3 regions of the Mesorhizobium sp. WSM4846 genome follow, and region 3 is predicted to be linked to each of the others. Evidence: predicted binding sites of a transcription regulator. Region 3 holds the regulator's gene; each other region holds the start of a gene.
What was found. The regulator PhoB, encoded in region 3, activates phosphate uptake and scavenging genes when phosphate is short. The targets are predictions, from matches to a motif close to TGTCATNNANCTGTCAT.

Region 1 (4,231 bases), on a different contig from region 3:
CGGGATCGTCGGCAGGACTGTCGGCGGTCGCCGTCGCGACTCTATTTCGGCTCAGCCTGGCGGGTTCTGCGGCACGACCGGCTTGAGGCGCACCCCCCTGCCGCCGCGCTCGCTGGCCTGGTTCTCGCCGATCAGCTCCACGCCGGCCCGGTCGAGGGCCTGGATGACCTTCATCAGCGTATCGACCACGCCCCTGACCACGCCGTCGCTCGCTTCCATGCGCTGAATGGTTGGAAGCGAAACCCCGGCGCGCTCGGCGAGCGTCTTCTGATCGATGCCGGCCAGAGCCCTTGCGGCGCGCATCTGCGCGGCAGTGATCATCGGCTAAAAACCCCCGCCTGAGTCTGCATTCCATGTATAATACCATCATTGTGATGGTTCAAGCATCATCATGCACATGTCAGACATGTGCACACCAGGCTGTTTGCATCCTGGCGAGCCTGCGCGCCCGCTGGGCCAGCACGCCCCAGCCGCCGCAACTTAGAGGAGAATTGGCGCAGCGTCGTTCGGAAGGGGCGGTTCAGGCGCCGGCGGTCTGCCCGCGCCATCGCTGGAACGCCCATGCGACCAGCCAACACAGCATCGCCCAGGCGAAGCCGGCGCACCAGCCGGCCAGCACGTCCGATGGCCAATGAACGCCGAGATAGACGCGGCTGATGCCGACGAGCAGTGCTGTCAGCACGGCAAGTGCCAGCACATAGATCTTGGTCGTTCGCCCAGGCAGGAAACGCGACGCCATGCTGCCCAGCGTCAAATATGTCACCGCCGACAGCATCGCATGGCCGCTTGGAAACGAAAGCGTCGCCACGTCGGCTAGATGCGAGACCAGGTCGGGGCGCGGCCGATCGATTCCGAGCTTCAGCGTGCTCGACAGGGCCTGCCCGCCCGCCACCGCGACGAAGACCAGAAACGCTGCTCCCGGCTTGTGGATCAGCAGCAGATAGACGATCACCGCCGCTGTGATCAGCCCGAGCACGATGGCGCTGCCGAGGCTGGTGATGTCGCGCATCGCCCCTTCCAGCCATGGCGGTCCGATCGGATTGTCGGGCTGTCCCGTTTCACGGAAGGCGAGCATGATTTCCGTGTCGAAGGCGTGCGGCGTGGTGTCCCGCGCCACCTCCATCAGCTCCTCGAACCCCCACAGCCCGCCGGCGATGACCAGTCCGGCCAAAAGCACCGGGAATTCGATCCAGTTGAGCAGCTTGTTTGCGGTATTCTTCATCGGGCCAATCGTCCTACAGCGCCGCGCGTCCTTTTGGACGCGCAAAGGACGCTGTAGCACTTTGATTTGGCGCATGATCCTTTCCGAAATCGATTCCGATTTTCGGGGTCATGCGCAACTACAGTTTTTGCAGATAGGGTCCGAGCGTGATCAGCGCCACCGCTGCGACGGCGAGCACGATGCCGGTCGCCTGCAACGAATTGACGCGCTCGCCGAAGAACACCAGTGCCACCACGTTCACCGAAACCAGTTGGATCACCGCCGACAGGCTGAACGACACCGACATGCCGAATTCACGGATCAGCCTCAGCATGATCAGATTGCCCGCTGAATAGAGCGCCAGAGTCAGAACGATCTTGCCGAGGCTCGGCGCCAGCCCCCATTGCTTGGCCGCCGTCGCCGCCAGCAGGAAGATCACCGTCGAAATGCCGAGCTGCCCCAGTCCCCAGAAACTCACTTTTTTGTTCCTCCCGACGCAGTGCTTCCGCGCCTGCCGCAGATCTTGTTTCGGAAGCGTCGGTCGCGGTCAAGCGGCCTGATCAAAGACATGAAATCGGGCTGGAAATTGGTCGGCAACGTCATCAAACTGTGATCTGCTGGCGATACGCGGTCAGTCAAGCAACACGCTCCAGCCATCCCAAAGAGCCAGAGGCACGCCCCCATGACTGAACATCGCCCCGACGCCCATTTCCGCACCAGCCTGCTCGAGGAAAACGATGGGCCAGGAACCAATCCCACTGACAACCAGACGATGGGCGAAATCATCGCCGCGCGATTCTCGCGCCGTGGTTTTCTGCAGGGATCGCTCGCGGCAACCGCCATCGCCGCCACCGTCAGCCCGCTCGCGCTGATCCTCGCCGACGATGCCCGCGCCGGCGGCGGCTCGGTCTTCAGTTTCGACGAGGTCGAGGCAGGCGTCGACGACAAGCACCATGTCGCTGCCGGCTACGACGCCGACGTGCTGTTGCGCTGGGGCGATCCGCTGTTTGCCGATTCGCCGGAATTTGATCCGACAAAACAGTCGGCGCAGGCCCAGGAAAGACAGTTTGGCTACAACAACGACTATGTCGGCTATCTCCCGATAGACGGCTCGGCCGAGCACGGCCTGCTGGTGGTCAACCACGAGTACACCAATCCGCATCTGATGTTCCCGGGCCTTGTCAGCATCGTCGATGGCGAGGCCAAGCAGGCCCCACTGAGCAAGGAACAGGTCGATATCGAGATAGCCGCGCACGGCGGCACCATCGTCGAAATTCGCAAGGTATCAGGCAAATGGCAGGTGGTGCGCGACGGCAAGCTCAATCGCCGCATCACCGCCAACACCGAGATGGCGCTGTCCGGCCCCGTCGCCGGCCACGACCGGGTCAAGACCAGTGCCGATCCGACCGGCACGAAGGTCTTCGGCAGCGTCAACAATTGTGCCGGCGGCGTCACGCCCTGGGGCACCTACATCATGGCCGAGGAAAACATACACGGCTATTTCTCGGGCGAGCTGCAGGAAGGTCACAAGGAAGCCGCCAACTACAAGCGCCTGGGGATTCCCGACGGCTCCTATGAATGGGCTGCGCATTACGACCGCTTCGATATCGGCAAGGAGCCGAACGAGCCGAATCGCTTCGGCTGGATCGTTGAGGTCGACGTCAACGATCCGACCTCGGTGCCGCGGAAGCGCACTGCCATGGGCCGTTTCAAGCATGAGGGCGCTGAATCGATCGTCGCCAAGGATGGCCGAGTGGTGTTCTACCAAGGTGACGACGAGCGTTTCGACTATGTCTACAAATTCGTCACGGCCGGCAAGTTCAACGCCGAGGACCGCGCCGCCAACATGGATCTTCTCGACGACGGCACGCTCTACGTCGCCAAATTCGCCGAGGACGGTACCCTGGAATGGCTGCCGCTGGTTCACGGCCAGGATCCGTTGACCGCCGAGAACGGCTTTGCCAGCCAGGCCGACGTGCTGATCGGGACAAGGCTTGCCGCCGATCTTCTCGGCGCCACCAAGATGGACCGCCCCGAGGATATTCAGCCCCACCCGACGACCGGCAAGGTCTACGTCATGCTGACCAACAATTCGAAGCGCAAGACGGAGCAGGTCGACGCTGCCAACCCGCGCGCCGAAAACGCCTTCGGCCACATCGTCGAGATTGTTGAGGACGGTGGCGATTTCACTGCCACCAAGGGCAAGTGGGAAATCATGTTGAAATGCGGCGATCCCTCGGTGGCCGAAGTCGGCGCTACTTTCTCGACTGCAACGACCGCCAATGGCTGGTTCGGCATGCCGGACAATTGCGCCATCGATGCGGCCGGCCGGCTCTGGGTCTCGACCGATGGCCAGGGCCCGAAGGCGACCGGCCGCACCGATGGCCTGTGGGCGGTCGACACCGAAGGCGAGGCGCGGGCGACCTCGAAGCTGTTCTTCCGCGTGCCGATCGGCGCCGAACTCTGCGGCCCGCTGTTCACGCCCGACGACCAGACCGCCTTCGTCGCGGTCCAGCATCCTGCCGATGGCGGCGAGGACTGGGAGGCTTTTGGCCGTCCCTCCTACTATGAGGACCTATCGACCCGCTGGCCTGACTTCAAGCCCGATATGCCGGTGCGGCCGTCGGTCGTCGCCGTCACCAAACAGGGCGGTGGCAAAATCGCGGTCTGAATCACTGCAAGGCGCTAGCAGCGCCAAGGAAGGATTTCGTCGATACGAAATCCTTCCTTTTCCTGATGCGCGGGAATGCGCCTGATGGGCTCATTCGGCGCGCTGAACCACGGCCACGTTCATCATGCTTCTCAACCTGAAGCCAATGGACTCGTATAATCCGATGGCCGTGGTGTTGCTGGCAAAGGCGTGGAGATAGGGAACTTCGCCGCGCGCCGCTATCCGGTTTGCCACGAACAGCGACAGCAGCCTGCCCAGGCCACCGCCTCGAAATTCCGGATGTGAGCACACCCCGCTAAGTTCGGTATAGCCGGGTTGCTTCATGCGTTCGCCGGCCATCGCCGCAAGTCGGCCCTCGA
Region 2 (4,231 bases), on a different contig from region 3:
GCCGGTGCCGAGATGCACATAGTTGCGCAGCTTGCCGTCCTCGCGCCGCACCACCAGCGACATTTTCGCGTGGGTCTTCAGTTCGAGGAAGCCGAACACGACCTGAACGCCGGCGCGCTCGAGGTCGCGCGCCCAGCGGATGTTGGCTTCCTCGTCGAAACGCGCCTTGAGCTCGACCAGCGCGGTCACCGACTTGCCGGCCTCCGCCGCGTCGACCAAAGCGCGCACGATCGGGCTGTCGTTCGAGGTGCGATAGAGCGTCTGCTTGATCGCCACCACTTCCGGATCGGCCATCGCCTGGCGCAGGAACTGCACCACCACGTCGAAGGATTCGTAGGGGTGATGAACGATGATGTCCTTCTCGCGGATGGCGGCGAAACAGTCGCCGCCGTGCTCGCGGATGCGTTCGGGAAAGCGCGGATTGTAAGGCTTGAATTTGAGATCGTCGCGGGCGATGGCGACGATCTCGGAAATCTGGCTGAGCGCCAGCGGACCGGTGAGCACGCTGATCCGGCTCGACGAGACGCCAAGCTCGCCGGCGACGAACTCGCGCAGTTCGGCCGGCATCAGCTTGTCGAATTCGATGCGGATGACCGAGCCGCGACGACGACGTTTGAGCGCCGTCTCGAACAGGCGCACGAGATCCTCGGACTCCTCCTCGACCTCGATGTCACTGTCGCGGATGATGCGGAACGTACCGGAGCCCTTGACCTCGTAGCCGGGGAACAGCTTGCCGATATAGAGGCCGACCGCTTCTTCCAGCGGAATGAAGCGGACATGATGCTTGCGGTCAGGCAAGCGAATGAAGCGCTTCAGCGCCACCGGCAGACGCAACAGCGCGCTCATCTCCTCGCCATTCCTGCGGTGGCGCAGCTGCAGCGCCATCGAGAAGCCGAGATTGGGAATGAACGGGAACGGATGCGCCGGGTCGATCGACAGCGGTGTGAGCACCGGAAACACCTGCTCCTGGAAATGATCCTCGAGCCAGGTCTTCTCGTCCTTGGTCAGCCCATCGCGGCTGATGCTCTCGATGCCTTCCTTGTCGAGCAGCAGCATCAGAGCGGATAGGCTGTTCTGCTGGTCCTCCTGCAGGCGCTCGACCTCGCGCAGCAATTGTTCCAGCTGTTGTTCGGGGGTGCGGCCGTCCGCGCTCTTCAGCGTGATGCCTTCGCGAACCTGGCCGGCGAGACCGGCGACACGGACCATGAAGAACTCGTCGAGATTGGCGGCCGAAATCGACAGGAAGCGGACCCGCTCAAGCAGCGGATGGTTGGCGTTCAGCGATTCCTCGAGGACGCGGCGGTTGAATTGCAGCCAGGAAAACTCGCGGTTGACGAACCGGTCCGGGTTGCCGCCCTCTGGGCTCGCCACCTCGACAGTGGTGAATTCGCTCTGCACCGGCTTTAGTTCGTTCATGGTCCTGCTCGTTTCGCACCCGTTGGCCACAGCGTCGCGCGTCTTTGCAGACGCGCAAAAGGACGCTCCCGCCACTTAAGCTACGCATGATCCCCAGCAAAACCGAATTCGGTTTGGGGGCCATGCCTTAACCGGCTTAGCTTATCCTGTGACAGGCTTTTACGACAGTTTGATTTCATCGATCTTGCAAAGAGACTGCTTATGATCCAGATGCAATCCAGGTACAGCGCGGCGCGTCCTGTGGACGCGCAAAGGACGCGGTGGAATTTTGATTTTGCACATGATCCGGGGTCATGCGGCAAATATAGGAGACGACGATGGCAGGCGGTTCCATTCCCCATTTCCAGAACGATGCGGGTTATGCGGCGATTGACATCGGCGTCAAGGAATTCATGTGCACCGGCGCCAACCCGCCATTCGACCATCCGCATGTGTTTCTCGACATGGGCGACGACAATGAAAAGGTCTGCCCCTATTGCTCGACGCTTTATCGCTATTCGCCAAAGCTGAAGGCGACGGAAACGCAGCCTGCCGGATGCCTCTATATCCACCAGGCCGCCTGACGCGCACACCATCCGATGGACGACACCCGGTCCGGGCAGGTCGTTATCGCCGGAGCCGGCGTCGCCGGACTGACCGCGGCACTGGCGTTTTCAGAGCGCGGCTATCTGGTGCGGCTGTTCGAACAGGCGCCGCGCCTCGAAGCGGCCGGCGCCGGCATCCAGCTCTCACCCAACGCGACGCGCATCCTTCGCCAGCTCGGCGTTCTCGACCGGCTGTTGCCGGCGGCGGTGCGGCCGGAAGCGGTCGTGCTCAAGGACGCCGCCACGCTGCGTGAGCTGGCGCGGGTGCCGCTTGGCGAAGCGGCCGAAAGGCGCTGGCAGGCGCCTTATCTCGTCGCTCATCGGGCTGATCTGCAAGACGCACTGATGGCGCGCCTTGCCGAACAGCCGGACATCAGTCTCGTCACCGGCGCGCGCGTCGGCGGCATCGCCACAGGACCGCGCCATGCCACGGCAACAGTCGAGATTGCTGGCAAGACAGTCGAAGCCGGCAGCTTTCTGCTGATCGGCGCCGACGGCGTCTGGTCGGCGATCCGGGCTTTTGGCGGGTTTGCGGCCAAAAGCCGGTTTTCGGGCGAGCTTGCCTGGCGCGCTACGATCAGTGCAGGCAGTGTCGCAGGAGAAGCCCTTGCGGCGGTCGGCGCCGCCAATTGCGTGACCACCTTCCTGCATCCCGGCTTCCACCTCGTCGCCTATCCAGTCAGCAACGGCACGGCGTTCAACCTGGCTGCCTTCACCAGGGGCGAGATCATCGGCGAGCGCTGGTCGGGCCACGCCGACCCCAATATCCTCCTCGGCGCCATGCGTGGCACGGCGGCAGCGCTGGCCCGGCTTGCCGAGGATGCCGGCCCGTGGACCGCGTGGCCGATCCATACGGTCGACCAGGCACAGCCATGGACGACGCCCGCCGGCATCGCGCTGATCGGTGATGCGGCGCATGCAATGACGCCGTTCGCGGCGCAGGGGGCGGCGATGGCGATCGAGGATGCCGCAACCCTTGCCGGCTTTGTCGCTGCCGCGCCCGCCGATCCGTGGGGCGCGCTTGCCGCCTGGGAGAAGATGCGCCGCCCGCGCATCGCCAAGGTCTCCCGCCGCGGTGCGGTCAACCGGCTCGCCTGGCATGCAGCGGGGCCGGTGGCCGTCGCGCGCAACCTGTTCCTGAAGTGGCGCTCGCCGGAAAAGCTCGCGGCCGATCTCGACTGGCTCTATGGCTGGCGGCTGCCGGATAGCAATCGGCAATGAAAGCTCTACCGGTTGGGGGACAGCGCCCCCCTCTGTCCTGCCCTCTTTGCCAAAAACTTGGCATCTCCCTCACTTGGGGGGAGATCGGCCGTCACCTCGGCTTTTGCCAATCTCCAACGTTGCAGGATTAAGCGCGGCGCCGAAACTGAATATCTCCCTCCTTGTGCCTCCTTGTGGGGGAGATGTCCGGCAAGACAGAGGGGCGCGCCGGAATGAGGCGCTGATTACCCGGAGCATCAATTATAAATCCGCATCGACAGGTCGAGTGAGGCCGGCAGCGGATTCCACCAGCCTGTCCGCAGGCCGGCGATACGCAGAGCCGCCGCTGTCCAGGTGTTGCAGCCAACCAGCGCATTGAAATGGCCGTTGGCTTCGTAGAAGCGGTCGAACTTGGAACAAGCGGCATTCTCGATCAGGATCGGACCGTTAGGCCCTTGCTGGAAACTCGCCCCGATGAAGTCGAGCAGCGCTGCAAAACGCTGCTCGCTGATGTCGAAGCCGGCGACGTCGGGGTGCGGCTCGACAATGTTGCCGGCGACATCGACATGCATCACCGATGCGTCCAATGTCAGCGCCTTCATCACCGGCGCCGCCTTCAGTTCCGACCAGGTCGGCGTCTCCAGATAGAAGGCGCGGCCCCCCCAGCCGAAGACGATGTAGCGGACCCCAGCCATGTCGGCCGGAATGCCGCCACCGACCAGGAAATGGAAGCGCTTGCGCACGTCGTCATCGACCGGGATGGCGATATCAGTGTGGATCGGATTTTTCAGCACCAGGACGTGCCTGGTGGCGGCGGGATCGGCGGCGGCCGCCGGCAAGAGCGGCCGTGGAATGAATGTGCCCAGAACCACGGCAAGCACGATTGCCACCACCAGAATGGCGAGAAAACGCCCAAGGTTTTTTACGAGGGACGGCTTTTTCATGAGGAACGGCCTCGCAGATCGGGGCGCAATCGCCTGCTGACGGCTCAGACGCAAAAGAGCCCGGCAGGGTTTCGGCCGGGCTCTTTT
Region 3 (4,231 bases):
CGAGATCGCCGCGACCACCGGCCTCAGCCATTCGACCATATCGGCGATCTCTGCCGACCTGATCCAGGAAGGCATCCTGGCCGAGAGCAAGGCGAGCGAGACGGTTTCGCTGAAACGCGGCCGGCCGCAGGTCGGCCTCAGCCTCAATCCGCAAGCCGCTGCGGTGTTGGCCGTCGTGTTGTCGCTGAATTTCCTGTCGGTCGCCGTCATCGATTATGCCGGACAAGTGGTCGCCGAGGAACAGCGCCGGCTGGACACGCTGACCATGTCGCGTGACGCGCTGATCGACGAATGTGTCGCCATCGTCCGGCGCCGGCTCGAAGATCCCGACCTCGATGTCCAAAGCGTCGCCCGCATCGCGCTGGCGATCCAGGGCATCACCGATTCCCACGCGCGCGCCATGTTGTGGTCGCCGATCACGCCGCAGACGAACATCGCCTTCGCCGACATTCTGGAACGCGAGTTCGGCATCCCGGCCATCATGGAGAACGACTGCAACATGATGGCCGTGGCGCTGCACTGGCGCCACCCGGATCGCTACCGCGACGATTTCATCGCCATCCTGCTCTCGCACGGCATCGGTATGGGGCTGGTGCTGAAGGGCGATCTGTTCACCGGCACCCACTCCTCAGGCGGCGAATTCGGCCACATGATCCATCGGCCGGGCGGCGCGCTTTGCCGCTGCGGGCTGCGCGGCTGCGTCGAGGCTTATGCCGGCAACTACGCCATCTGGCGCAACGCAAGGCTGTTGAGCGAGAACGCCGAGCCGGTCGCCGATGTCAGCGACGCCGACATGCGGGCCTTGGCGGCCCGGGCGCGCGAGATGGACGGACCGGAGCGCGAAGCCTACCGCAAGGCCGGCGAGGCGCTCGGCTTCGGGCTCGGCAGCCTGTTTGCGCTGATCGATCCGGCGCCGGTGGCCATGGTCGGCGCCAGCGCTGCCGCCTTCGACCTGATCGAGCCGGCCCTGCGCGAGGCCATCGCCCAGACCGCCGGCGGCCAGCATTCGGGTTCGATTTCCTTCGACACCGAGCCGAACGAGCTGCCGCTGATCCGCGAAGGCTGCGCCATGCGGGCCCTAAGCTTCGTCGATCAGGAGATTTTCGCGCCGAGCATCCAGGCACGAGCCGGCTCGGTCGGAAAGAACGTGGCTTGAATCCGAAGGCAGGGATTCCCGGGTCGCGACTTGGGGAGTGTTGAGATTCAGGTCAGGCCGAGTCGAGAATGGTGGGTTCCGAGAACCGGGGCGGAGCGTACTTTCGGGTACGTCAGCACCGGAAGCGCAGGTATCAGCCGTTCGCAGGCCGGCATCACCTGAACGTCAGCTAGTCTTCCCTGATCGCATAGCCGGCGCCGCGGATGGTGCGGATGACATCGGGCATGCGACCATTGTTGACCGCCTTGCGCAACCGGCCGACATGGACGTCCACAGTGCGCTCGTCGATGTAGATCGTCTCGCCCCAGACATTGTCGAGCAACTGACTGCGCGAGAAGACCCGGCCCGGGTGGCGCATCATGAATTCGAGCAGCCGGAATTCGGTCGGCCCGAGCCGGATCTCGCTCTTCTTGCGATAGACCCGGTGCGATTCACGATCGAGCATGATGTCGCCGACCTTGAGCACGCTGGACAGCACTTCGGGCTTGGCGCGGCGCAGCAGCGCCTTGACCCTGGCCATGAATTCCGGTGTCGAGAACGGCTTGACCAGATAGTCGTCGGCTCCGGTCGAAAGGCCGCGCACCCGGTCGCTCTCCTCGCCGCGCGCGGTCAGCATGATGATCGGCAGCCGCTCGGTTTCGGGGCGCACCCGAAGGCGCCGGCAAAGCTCGATGCCGGAAACCGCCGGCACCATCCAGTCGAGCACCAAAAGATCGGGCACGTTTTCCTGCAGCCGGATTTCGGCCTCGTCGCCGCGCGTCACCACCTCGACTTGATAGCCTTCGGATTCAAGATTGTAACGGAGGAGGACGCCCAGCGGCTCTTCATCCTCCACCACCATGATGCGCGGCGCGATCATCGGCCGGTCACTCCTGTCATGTCGCCGGCGCCGACATCGTCGTTTCGTCGAGCTTCGGGCGATCCGCCGGCAATTGCTGCCCGGTCACGACAAAATAGGCGTTTTCGGCGATGTTGGTGACATGATCGCCGATACGCTCGAGATTCTTGGCGCAGAACAGAAGGTGCGTGCAGGCGGTGATGTTGCGCGGATCCTCCATCATGTAGGTCAGGAGCTCGCGAAAAACCGCCGTATATTTCACGTCGATCTTCTGGTCGTCGGCGCGCAGTTCCTTCAACGCGCCGGCATCGCGCGACACATAGTGCTCGACCACGCCGCGCAGCTGCACAAGAACGAGATCCGCCATCGCGTCGATACCGTGCGACAGATTACGCGGCGTCGCGCTCTGCCCGACTGCGCTGACCCGCTTGGCAATGTTCTTGGCCAGATCGCCGATGCGCTCGAGATCGCCCGCCATGCGGATTGCGCCAACCACGGCGCGCAGATCCTGCGCCATCGGCTGCCGCTTGGCGATCAGCGTGATCGCGCTGTCGTCGAGCTCGCGCTGCCGCGCATCCATGATGGCGTCGTCCGAGACGACGCGCTGCGCCATCGCATTGTCCGACGCAAGCAACGCGCGGATCGAGGCCGCCACCATTGCGGCGGCGAGCTCGTCCATGTCGCGGATCAGCCGGTCGATGTGCTCCAGTTCCTCGTCGAAAGATGCGACGGTGTGTTCACCCATGGTGCTGTCCTCGTGTTCGAAATTCGCCGGACCGCTCAGCCGAACCGGCCGGTGATGTAGTCCTGGGTGCGCTTGTCGTCGGGGTTGGTGAACATCTTGTCGGTCGCGCCCTCCTCGACCAGATAGCCGAGATGGAACATCGCCGTGCGTTGCGACACGCGCGCCGCCTGCTGCATCGAATGGGTGACGATGACGATCGTATAATTCTGGCGCAGTTCGTCGATCAGTTCCTCGACGCGGGCGGTGGCGATCGGATCGAGCGCCGAACAGGGCTCGTCCATCAGGATCACTTCCGGCGACACGGCGATGGCGCGCGCGATGCACAGACGCTGCTGCTGCCCGCCGGACAGGCCGGTACCCGACTCGAGCAGGCGATCCTTGACCTCGTTGAACAGTCCGGCCTTCTTCAGGCTCGATTCGACGATGCCGTCCAACTCGGCCTTGCTCCTGGCCAGGCCGTGGATGCGCGGACCGTAGGCGACGTTTTCGTAGATCGACTTCGGAAACGGGTTCGGCTTCTGGAATACCATGCCGACGCGAGCTCGCAGCTCGACGACATCGATTTTCGGGTCGTAGACATCCTCGCCGTCGAGCGTGATCTTGCCGCTCACCCGCGCGATATCGATGGTGTCGTTCATTCGGTTCAGGCAACGCAGGAACGTCGACTTGCCACAGCCCGATGGCCCGATCAACGCCGTCACCTGATGCTCGCGGACATCGAGATCGACGTCGAACAGAGCTCGCTTCTCGCCGTAGTGAACAGAGACCTTTTCGCCCTTCATCTTGATCGAAGGGGCGTTGGTTGCGCTGCTCAGTTTCTGCTCGACGCCGGCTTCCGTCATGATGTTCATATCCTCTACTCCTTACCAGCGCCGCTCGAAGCGCCTGCGCAGTATCACCGCGATGGCATTCATGATGACCAAAAACACCAGCAAAATCAAAATCGCCGCCGAAGTCTTCTGCTGGAACCCCGCTTCCGGGAAATCCGCCCACATGAAAATCTGCACCGGCAGGATCGTCGCGGGATCGGTGAAGCCGCCGGGAATGTCGACGATGAAGGCGACCATGCCGATCATCAGCAACGGCGCGGTTTCACCGAGCGCATGCGCCATTCCGAGGATGGTGCCGGTCATGATGCCCGGCATCGCCAGCGGCAGCACGTGATGGAATACGGTCTGGACCTTGGACGCTCCGATGCCAAGCGCCGCCTCGCGGATCGACGGCGGCACGGCGCGCAGCGAAGCGCGCGAGGCGATAATGATGATCGGCAGGGTCATCAGCGCCAGCACCATGCCGCCGACCACCGGGGCCGAGCGCGGCATGCCGAAGAAATTCAGGAATACGGCAAGTCCAAGCAGGCCGAAGACGATCGAAGGCACCGCCGCCAGATTGTTGATATTCACTTCGATCATCGTCGTCAGCCGGTTCTTGGGCGCAAATTCCTCAAGATAGATCGCCGCTGAAACGCCGATCGGGAAGGCTATGGCGAGGG

Region 1: AC0L15_RS13835 (PhoX family protein) is a predicted target of PhoB. The motif match lies at 1,799-1,815, and genes of this name have one in related genera.
Region 2: AC0L15_RS29495 (RNA degradosome polyphosphate kinase) is a predicted target of PhoB. The motif match lies at 1,578-1,594, and genes of this name have one in related genera.

Annotation. Positions count from the first base shown of each region.
Region 1 covers NZ_JBVVPZ010000013.1:74,698-78,928, forward strand. The annotation lists gene AC0L15_RS13820 (helix-turn-helix domain-containing protein) at 52-321, opposite strand; gene AC0L15_RS13825 (phosphatase PAP2 family protein) at 521-1,222, opposite strand; gene AC0L15_RS13830 (hypothetical protein) at 1,341-1,679, opposite strand; gene AC0L15_RS13835 (PhoX family protein) at 1,884-3,872, shown strand; gene AC0L15_RS13840 (GNAT family N-acetyltransferase) at 3,963-4,231, opposite strand, start outside.
Region 2 covers NZ_JBVVPZ010000054.1:16,665-20,895, forward strand. The annotation lists gene AC0L15_RS29495 (RNA degradosome polyphosphate kinase) at 1-1,416, opposite strand, end outside; gene AC0L15_RS29500 (zinc-finger domain-containing protein) at 1,734-1,979, shown strand; gene AC0L15_RS29505 (FAD-dependent monooxygenase) at 1,995-3,221, shown strand; gene AC0L15_RS29510 (TIGR02117 family protein) at 3,458-4,144, opposite strand.
Region 3 covers NZ_JBVVPZ010000025.1:18,537-22,767, reverse strand. The annotation lists gene AC0L15_RS20415 (ROK family protein) at 1-1,156, shown strand, start outside; gene phoB (phosphate regulon transcriptional regulator PhoB) at 1,326-2,015, opposite strand; gene phoU (phosphate signaling complex protein PhoU) at 2,032-2,739, opposite strand; gene pstB (phosphate ABC transporter ATP-binding protein PstB) at 2,775-3,590, opposite strand; gene pstA (phosphate ABC transporter permease PstA) at 3,603-4,231, opposite strand, start outside.